Regions from separate parts of the Desulfoluna sp. CLI2B genome, predicted to be linked through region 1. Evidence: riboswitches for the same ligand, from Rfam matches in the RefSeq annotation. Region 1 holds a riboswitch; the other holds the start of a gene.
The links. Region 1 has a riboswitch for cobalamin ahead of ACOYW2_RS10550 (TonB-dependent receptor plug domain-containing protein). Riboswitches for the same ligand answer to the same signal wherever they lie in the genome.
Positions count from the first base shown of each region.

Region 2: another riboswitch for cobalamin. It lies ahead of ACOYW2_RS03370 (hypothetical protein); the one in region 1 lies ahead of ACOYW2_RS10550 (TonB-dependent receptor plug domain-containing protein).

Region 1 is NZ_CP186557.1:2,198,165-2,202,738, reverse strand. It holds gene ACOYW2_RS10550 (TonB-dependent receptor plug domain-containing protein) at 198-2,159, opposite strand; cobalamin riboswitch at 2,455-2,660, opposite strand; gene ACOYW2_RS10545 (sirohydrochlorin cobaltochelatase) at 2,868-3,188, opposite strand; gene ACOYW2_RS10540 (cobaltochelatase subunit CobN) at 3,286-4,574, opposite strand, start outside.
Region 2 is NZ_CP186557.1:691,252-695,825, forward strand. It holds gene ACOYW2_RS03365 (carbon starvation CstA family protein) at 1-773, shown strand, start outside; cobalamin riboswitch at 908-1,115, shown strand; cobalamin riboswitch at 1,352-1,602, shown strand; gene ACOYW2_RS03370 (hypothetical protein) at 1,780-2,046, shown strand; partial or broken gene ACOYW2_RS03375 (sirohydrochlorin cobaltochelatase) at 2,103-2,471, shown strand; gene ACOYW2_RS03380 (sirohydrochlorin cobaltochelatase) at 2,558-3,076, shown strand; gene ACOYW2_RS03385 (FecCD family ABC transporter permease) at 3,335-4,414, shown strand; gene ACOYW2_RS03390 (ABC transporter ATP-binding protein) at 4,417-4,574, shown strand, end outside.

The DNA.
Region 1 (4,574 bases):
CCTCTTAGCAGCTGCCCAATCATACAGCCAAAGACGGGAAAAACGGGGGCGGCCTGCCCTGATGCGCCGGGCACGGCCTTCAAGGGGTTTTCAAGGGGGCGACGATGCCCCCCTGATTTTCCGCCGGTGTCACAGGTCCGGCGAAAATTGGTGAGCGGGGAAACCGGTCCCAGCCCGGGTCGTGGGGACAACCCGGATTAGTAGGACCAGGTTACCCCGGCAAAAAATCGGCGGCCCGGGATGGGGTATCCCAGAACATAGGCCGCATCTTCATCAAACAGGTTTTTCACTTCACCGCGGAGGGACAGGCTCCCTAGTTTGTCCGTGGTCAGCACGCGTTTGGTGATGGTGAAATTGGTCACGGTGACCGAAGGAAGCGTCACATCGGATGTTGACCAGTCTGGGTTGTATTTAACCACATCCTGGCTGCTCAGGTATGAGACGCTGAGATCCGAAGAGAACCCATCCAGATCGGTCAGAGCGATGCCTGCTGAAATATCGAGATCCGATGTATACTTGAGGTCTTTGTCGGTCTCTGCATCCTCGTATTTGAAAAGATGTGTCAGCGTGGCGTAGGGCCTGAGTTCCCAGCCCCCGAAGATGTCGGAGAATGTGTAGGAAAATTCGCCTTCAACGCCACTGATGGTTGCTTCATCCAGGTTTTTGTAGGTAGTAAATCCATGCTGCTTGTCAGTCACGATTTTATCATCATATTCGGTGGTAAAAACGGTGAGGCCTGTTTTTAAGCTACCACGGGTAATATCCACTCCCGCTTCATAGGTTCGGCTTTTCTCCGGGTTCAAATCCGGGTTGCCGACATAATGAGTCCCGTAAGACGTAAAATCAGCGGCCAGCTGTTCTGCAGAGGGCATGCGAAAGGCGTCGGCAACGGATGCCCTGAGCTTGACCTGCTTGGAGAGGTTGTAGACAACGCCCAGGCTTGGGTTCAGGTCATCATCGGATTTATCGCTGCCTTGATCTCCGGAAATATCTACGGAGTAGTGATCATACCGAGCCCCACCGATGAGAATTAATTTCTGGTCAAGAAGTTTAACCTTTCCCAGGGCAAATCCGGCTGTGTTGTCAAATGCTGTGTTATTCGGTGCACTGGGCTCGTTGGTCACATCATAATCCACCCAATCCACGCCGGTGGTAAGCCCGAATCGCTGACCATCGTATGAAACTTGGGCCTGAGCGCCCTTGCTGTCTGTTTCATGCACACTGGGAATGCCGTCATCCCACCCCGAGGCATTGCTATCTGAAGGGTCATTCCACGTGTCTTTGTCCGTTCCGCCGAAGTATCGAAGCATCCATGCCAGTGACGATGTGCTGTTTTTCCCGTCATAAGTAACGTCGTAGGAGCTGTTTTCCGAATCTTTTGTGTTGTCCAGGTCGTTGGCGTCGATACTGCCGGGGTTGCCGATGTCGTCGCCATCAAAGAGCGTATACGTCAATCCGATGCGGTGTCCGGGAGAAAACTCATACCCTGTGTTCAGGCTGGCACGAAGGATTCCATCATTACCCGTGTTCAAGTATTCCTTGCCGCTGCCTGTTTCGTAATCGCCTTCTTCGGAATGGGATACAGACGCAGAGAAATCGATTTTGCCAGCGGTTCCCGACACGTCAGTTCCAAATTCGTTGTAGTCATAAGATCCGGTCTTTGCGTAAGCTGAAACGGTGGGCTTCCCGGTCCCTTTTTTGGTAATAACGTTTACAACGCCACCCATGGCCGCCGAACCGTACTGAACGGCTGCAGGCCCCTTGATAATTTCCACTCGTTCAACATTTTTTGTGATCAGTTTGGCTGCGTTGCCGGTCCCTGCACGGCGACCATCAATGAGGATAAGCACATTACCCATCAGGTCGTTTCCATGGGTGTCTGTGCTGAACCCACGGATCTTCACAGTCGTCAGAGCTCCGGGATACTCGCGTATTTGAACGCCGCCCTTTTCCACAAGCAGCTCTCCCAAGTTTCTTGCCGAGGAGTTCTCGATTGTTTCCGAGTCAATCACCGTCACAGCCGCCGCCACTTCCGTAATGCTCTCTTTGGCTCGCGACGCGGTCACCACATATTCATCCAGGGCAGCGTCGGTTGCCCAGGCCGGGGAGCTGGCCGCCACCCAGGCGGCGACAGCACCGATCATCAGACTTTTTCTCATTACTTTTCCTTCCACAAGCATCAGACTTCTTTTGCACCGGAGGCGGCGATCCTCCATGCAGAACGACCACCTGAACCACTGCTGTTTCGAGTTGCGGGGGGCTTCCATTCAAGGGGGCTGGGTATAAGGAGAGAAGAGAGACACCTCGGGCGTTTCGCCCAAACAAAAAAAGCCCCATGAAGCCTACAATAAAAAGGGGGCATGGGGCCGTTTTTCCCATGTCGTCTGATCAGGTCTCCAGTTCCTACCGCGAGAACGAAACCCCTCACCTGATTGTACTTTACAAAAAGCATAAGCAGGTGAATTCACCCTGGCAGGTCTTCTGACTTCCGGATCGTCCGAACCCTCGCGCCTTCCCGCTCAGATCATGAGCAGTGGCGTATATACGAAGTTCGTCCCCGGTTACAGCGGCGGGCCCGTCCCCGATTCTCACGGGGTTCCCTTTTAAGCAGCATCTCTTTTGTTAAAAAAGAAGCGTGCACCAGAGATCAATTTGTATGTTTATCTACACAAGATATTCGACGTGTGTCAAACACTTTCTTATCTTTTTTGTCACCCCCTCTGTGCGTGAACAAGGGGCGCCGTTTTTTCCTTTTGCTCATGCCTGCAGTTAAGAGTGTAACGGTTTTATGTTACAGTAAAAATAAAAATGCATAACAATAAAAAAACAGATCCTGCGGCTTGACTCACCACGTCAATAGAAAGGCCTCACACCGTTTCCGCTTCAAGGACCATGTCCATAGCCTCTTCCAGGTGCCGGACAAAGAGCCGCACAATCTCCGGCATGTACCCGATACCCCGATCAATGAAGGTGGTTTCAATGCCTTCTGTTGCAAAGAGGTTTTTCCAGGAGTCTTCATCGTCGCCAGCCAGGTCTTCCAGGTAATGCACCCCGGCCACCAGCATCAGCGGAACGATCTTCACCCGTGTAAAACCGGCTGCTTTAACCGTACTTACGATATCCTCAGCCTCGGGAAAGCCCTCCACCACCCCAGTAAAGGCACTGGGGCCGTAGGTGCTTTTCAGCATCGCGTCCAGGCCGGGTGATCGGTGCCGTGGCCTATAAACAGGGTGGCTTCGTGTTGGAGGCGGTTTGCGGTTGCATGGTTTCCAGGAAATATCCGGGTTATGCATTGGCTTTGGTCATGCCCCAGGCAAACAACCCGATAAAGCCCAAGAGAAAAATCGCCGCATACCACATCACCCCGGATGAGGAGAGTTTTGTGGTCTCTTCCCTGGTCTCGATTTTTTCCATCTTGTACCCCTGGACCTTTCGGTCGCCGCTGCCGGTTTCTGTCACCTCAAGGGTTTCGGATTCTGACGGAGTTGCGGGATCGGATACCTGAGAGGCTTCGGCTTTTTCAACGGGCGCATTTGTATGGGGCTTTGCGGCCGCCAGGACCTTGTCGTGGACCGCTTTTTGTTTGGCTCGCTGATTTTCAAGGGTCGTTCCCACGGCCTCTTCCATGGCCAGGGTGAATTTTTCCACCATCTCCGGGGAGAGCATGCCGGGCATGGAGATAAGGGTCACCACCATCTGATTCAATAAGGGGTTGTTGCAGGTGTGGTCGCAGCAGGCCACGCCCTTTTCAATGACGCCCACGGCGTACTCTTTGGCCAAATTCTTCGTCACGGATTCGTCCGGGGCCCAGTACCCTTTCCTTACGGACTCAAGCATGCGGGCCGTAAGGGATTGATAGGCCCAGGGGTTGGCTTTGTTGAAAAACGTTTTCATGTCCAGGCCCAGGCTGTCATTCACATAGACGTCGTAGGTCTGCTGCCAGGAGGTCTCTTTGACGGCATGGGGAACCGTTACCTGCCAGCCCCACATGTACTCCACAAAATGGGCCATCTCACGTGCCCCGGCGTAATCCTCTTTTTTCATGGCCGCAATCCACTTGGGATTGATGTAGCGACTCCTGAGCTCCCGGCCGATGGTTTTGTCGATGCCCTCCACGGTGACGGCGTCCGGGCGATCCTGGCGGGTCATCACAACGTCGGGGCGGGTGCCCGTCTCTTTTTCCACGGCAAGGGAGAGGCCACCCAGGTACTGAAAGACATCGTCGTTGTCCATGGTGCCGTACAGGGCAGACGAGCTGCTGTGGACCGTTGTGGAAACGTTTTTAAGGTTCTCTGCCAACAATCCTTGAGCCTCCTCGCCCCAGAGGTCCTGGCCGAAGGCAAACCCCATGCGTCGCTTCCACACATCGGCGATCTCCTGATCGGACTCCCAGAATCCGCTCATGCCAGTCATTTCCGACACACCGTTACCGTAGCTCCCGGGTTTGCCTGTAAAAATGCGGACCCGGGAAAGAGTCTCGGCCCGTTCAGGGGAAATGCCCTGCTCTTCCAGCGCACGTCGGGTCCGTGCGCTATGCTTTGCCAGGAAATTCTCCACATCGTTGGCTGCGATGG
Region 2 (4,574 bases), 1.5 Mb from region 1:
CATCCTGCGAACAAGCCCATCTGGCCCCTGCTGTTCTCTCATTCCCTTCCTGCGGTGCCATCAGCGGCTTCCACTCCACCCAGTCTCCCTTGATGGCCCGCTGCGTCAAAAACGAAAAGGACGGCCGCGCTGTTTTTTACGGCGCCATGATCCTGGAAGGGATCATCGCCCTGATCTGGGCCACCGTGGGACTCTCTTTCTACAAGTCTCCGGAAGCCCTGAACGCCGTAATTGCTGCTGGAACTCCTTCAGCTGTTGTCTCTGAAGTCTCCAACGTTCTTCTGGGGCCCGTGGGCGGCTTCCTGGCGGTTATCGGGGTTATCGTTCTGCCCATCACCAGCGGGGACACCGCTTTCCGAAGCACCCGCCTGATCCTGGCCGAGTCCTTTAAGGTGAGCCAGTCCCAGACCGCCAAGCGGCTCATGATCGCCGTGCCCCTGTTTGCTCTGGGCTTTGTCATCTCCACCCAGAACTTCGGGATCATCTGGCGCTACTTCGGGTTCTCCAACCAGGCCCTGGCCACTCTGGTTCTCTGGTCCGCCGCTGTCTTCCTTGCCAAGGAGATGAAGAACTACTGGATCGCCTGCCTGCCGGCGACCTTTATGACCTCTGTGGTGGTCACCTTTATCCTTCAGGCCAAGATCGGCTTCGGGCTTTCCATCGGAACCTCCACCGTCATCGGCGTGGGTACCGCCGTGGTACTGCTCTGCCTCTTCCTCTTCAAGTTCTCCGGCGTACGGGCAGCGAAACGTGCCGACGGACTTGCTGAATAAGCACTGCCCGTGAAGGAATTTCCCATCATGTTCCCTGTCCGGTGCCATTGTTCGGAATTTTAACGGGATGGCCGTCGGGCAGGGAATGGGGCGTGGGCCTTAGATTGGCTTGACAACCGGAAAAGTGTGGCTTAGGATCACATCCTATGCTTGGTGCAGCTAATGCTTAATAGGGAACTCCGTGAGAATCGGAGACGGGCCCGCCGCTGTAACCGGGGACGTCCTTTGCAACAACGCCACTTTCTTGATGCGTCCGAAGTAATCGGGTCGAACAATGAGGGGAAGGCGCGAAGGTACGGATGATCCGGAAGTCAGAAGACCTGCCATGCGCTATATGATGTCCCGTTGTCTGATGTTATCGTCATATCTTCACCGTGGTGAAAGGGGCGGCCTGAAACAGGAAAAGCCGCCGGAACACGGGGATTGAATCATATAGAAGTGGCGCACTGCCGTGGTAAAGGGTGCGCCCGACTTTGAGGATTGAATACGGAATCCCCATGCTTGCATACGATTGCAGGCATGGGGATTTTTTTGTTTGGAAGACCCGAAAATCTGTCCCCGTCACGGCGGCCGATTTTCGGGTGAGTACGTGACCGGGTCCCCGCAAGGGGTCTTGCATACACGCAGGAAGGGAATCCCGTGAAAATCGGGAACGGTCCCGCCGCTGTAACCGGGAACCGTACGGCACGGATAAGGGGTATATGCCTCTCATCCATAAGCCACTGCCCGCTGCTGGCTCTCCTTTTCAGGCCGGCGGCAACCAGGGCGGGAAGGTGCGCCGTTCGGAACGCCCGGGAGTCAGAAGACCTGCCCGGCATAAGACGTGATGTTTTGGGTGCGGCATGCCGCATCACAAGACCCCTGCGGAGAACAGGGGAACCGCGTGATGAAAAGGGCGAAGCAAACAGGGAACAGCCCTTTTTCGGAGATGGTCGGACCGGAGGGGCTGTGCAAGGAGTCAGCCGGGCTCCGGTCCTTTGTAAATGATCAGTTTATAAAGGAGCCGATGATGAAAAAAGGCATGATTCTTTGTGTGCAGGGGCAGCTACCCGAAGGCGTTGCCCCGGATGACCTGCTTAAGGGCGGCCATCTGTCCTTTGACGTGGACAAGGTGGCCGTGGTCTCTCCCCTGGACGGAGAAGGAGACATCCATTGGGCATGGTGGCGCATGATATCCAAGGGGTTTACCTCGATTCAGTGCCGTATGGCCGGGTATGAAAAGGGGCGTATTGCTTTAAAGGGAGGCAGCGTTCCCATCTGGTCCATCGGTTGAATGCCTGGGTATCATATTTAATAAATACACCTGTTACGTACGGAGATTTAAAAACGATGAAAAAGACGACCCTTCTGCTTTTGATTGTATCACTGCTGTCCTTTCTGGGTGTAAATCCCGCCACGGCAGCCACCAAAAAAGAGGCGGTGGACGCCGTGGTTATTGCAAGCTTCGGCACCAGCTACCCCGAAGCCCTTCAGGCCATCCTCACCATCGACAAAGAGATGAGAAAAGAGTTCCCCAAGGCAGAGATCAAGCACGCCTTTACCTCCAACATCATCCGGGGCATCTGGCACGACCGCGCCGATGACGCCGCCTGGAAAAAAGCCAACCCCAACGTTCCCGAGTGGCTGTATGACGTCAAAGGCCCCCTGGCCACCTTCGGTGCCCTTCAGGAAGAGGGCAAAAAGCGCGTGGTGGTACAGACCACCCACGTCTACGCCGGGGAAGAGTACCTTGATCTCAAGGCCTATGTGGACGCCATTGCAGGCATCGATACCCTTCGCGCCAAGTGGAAGCCCTTCTCCTACATGACCATCGACCGATCCGCCTCGGCAAAGCCGGGTTGCACCCCGAGTACCGCAATGACATTGAAGCCGCCGCCAAGACCATGGCCGCGGATGTGCAAAAGGCCAAAAAGATGGGCGCTGTGCTGGTCTACATGGGCCACGGCAACGAGGTGTTTCCCACCAGCGCGTACATTGAATTCCAGAAGACCATGAATGCCATGTACCCTGAGGTCACCACCCTGGTGGGGACCGTGGAGGGCTACCCCGGCCTCGATGACGTCACCACCGCCCTGAAGCACATCAAGGCCAAGAAGGTCTTCATGAAGCCCTTTATGGTGGTTGCCGGTGACCATGCCAGAAACGACATGGCCGGCGACGAAGACGACGCATGGAAGACCGTTATGGAGAAGATGCGTATCAAGGTGACCTGCGAACTCAAAGGCCTGGGCGAGAACCCCGAGTGGGCCAAGCTCTACGCAAAGCATGCCGTGGACGCGGTAACGGTTCACACCGGCAAGTAGTTTTCTATGGTTTGGTGGCCTCCGGCGGCCCTGCCGGGGGCTAAACTTTTAATCCGCCTTCGCCCAAGGGCTACGGCGCGACATGAAAGTTTAACAAACAGGTTTCAAAAACCCTTTTTGGGTGAGTTTTGCTTTAAAGGCGGATGTGATTTGACCCGAGGAACGAGGGGCAAAACGCATCCGCAACCTGCTTTCAAGGTGGCACACCTTGCCGCCGGAGGTTTTCGCTGAACCCAAACGTCATTCGAAAGCCCCCCCATGACCATCGCCACGGAGTCCATGAGGAAAACAAAACCCTCCCTTGCCCTGATGAAAGGCTCGGCAGGGCTGGTGTGCCTGTGCGCGCTCCTTTTCTGCGCGGTGCTGCTTTCGGCCCGCATGGGGTTTGTGGCGTTTTCTTTTAAGGACGTCCTTGGGGCCCTCTGGAACGGGATCACCGGCACGGACGGGGCCACGGCAGCGGCTGAAACAGCCCGGGTCATGGTCTGGGAGGTAAGGCTCCCCCGCATCCTGACGGCGGCAGCCGCAGGGGCCGGGCTGGCCGTGGCAGGGGCCGTCTACCAGAACATTCTGCTGAATCCCCTGGCCGACCCTTATACCCTGGGCGTCTCTTCCGGTGCCGCCTTTGGCGCGGCCGTGGCCCTTCTCTTCGGCATGAGCAAGACCCTCTTGTCCGTTCCCCTCTTTGCCTTTGGCGGCGCCATCCTCACCCTGTTTATCGTTATCGCCATGGCCTCACCCTCGGGGCGGCTGCTGCGGTGTGGCATCGACTCTTCCAACCTCATCTTATCGGGCATCATGGTGTCGGCCATCCTCTCGGCGGGTTTGAGCTTCATGAAATACCTGGCCGACGAGCAGGTTTCCGTCATCATCTTCTGGCATGATCGGGCAGTTTGCGCGGCCACCTGGCGTGATGCCGCTGTGCTTTCCGGCGTTTCCGGGGCCGGGTTTCTTCTTTTTCTCTTCTACGCCCGGGATCTGAACCTTCTGGCCCTGGGCGAAAAAAGCGCCCGAAGCCTGGGGGTGGATACCTCCAAGACGGTCCTTATCCTTCTTGTGGCCGCGTCCCTTGTGGCGGCGGTCTGCGTGGCGGTCTCCGGCATTATCGGCTTTGTGGGGCTTCTGGTGCCCCACATGGTGCGGTTTGTCACCGGGCCGGATGCCCGGAAGCTTCTTCCCGCAACCCTTATCATCGGGGCGGTGCTCCTGCTTTTTGCCGACACCGTGACCCGTGCGGTGCTACCCTATGAAGTGCCCATCGGGGTGCTCACGGCCCTCATCGGCGGGCCGGTGTTCTGCGTGATCTTTCGAAAGAGCCGCATGGGAGGGGGGGCATAAGTATGACGGACAGCGTGCTCCACATGGAGGGGATTTCGTTTAAGCGCGGCAGGCGAGAGGTGCTTAAAGGCGTTGACGCTCATTTTGAGAAGGGCGTGTTCCACGCCATCCTAGGGCCCAACGGGGTGGGAAAGAGCACCCTGGTGGAAATTTTGAGTGG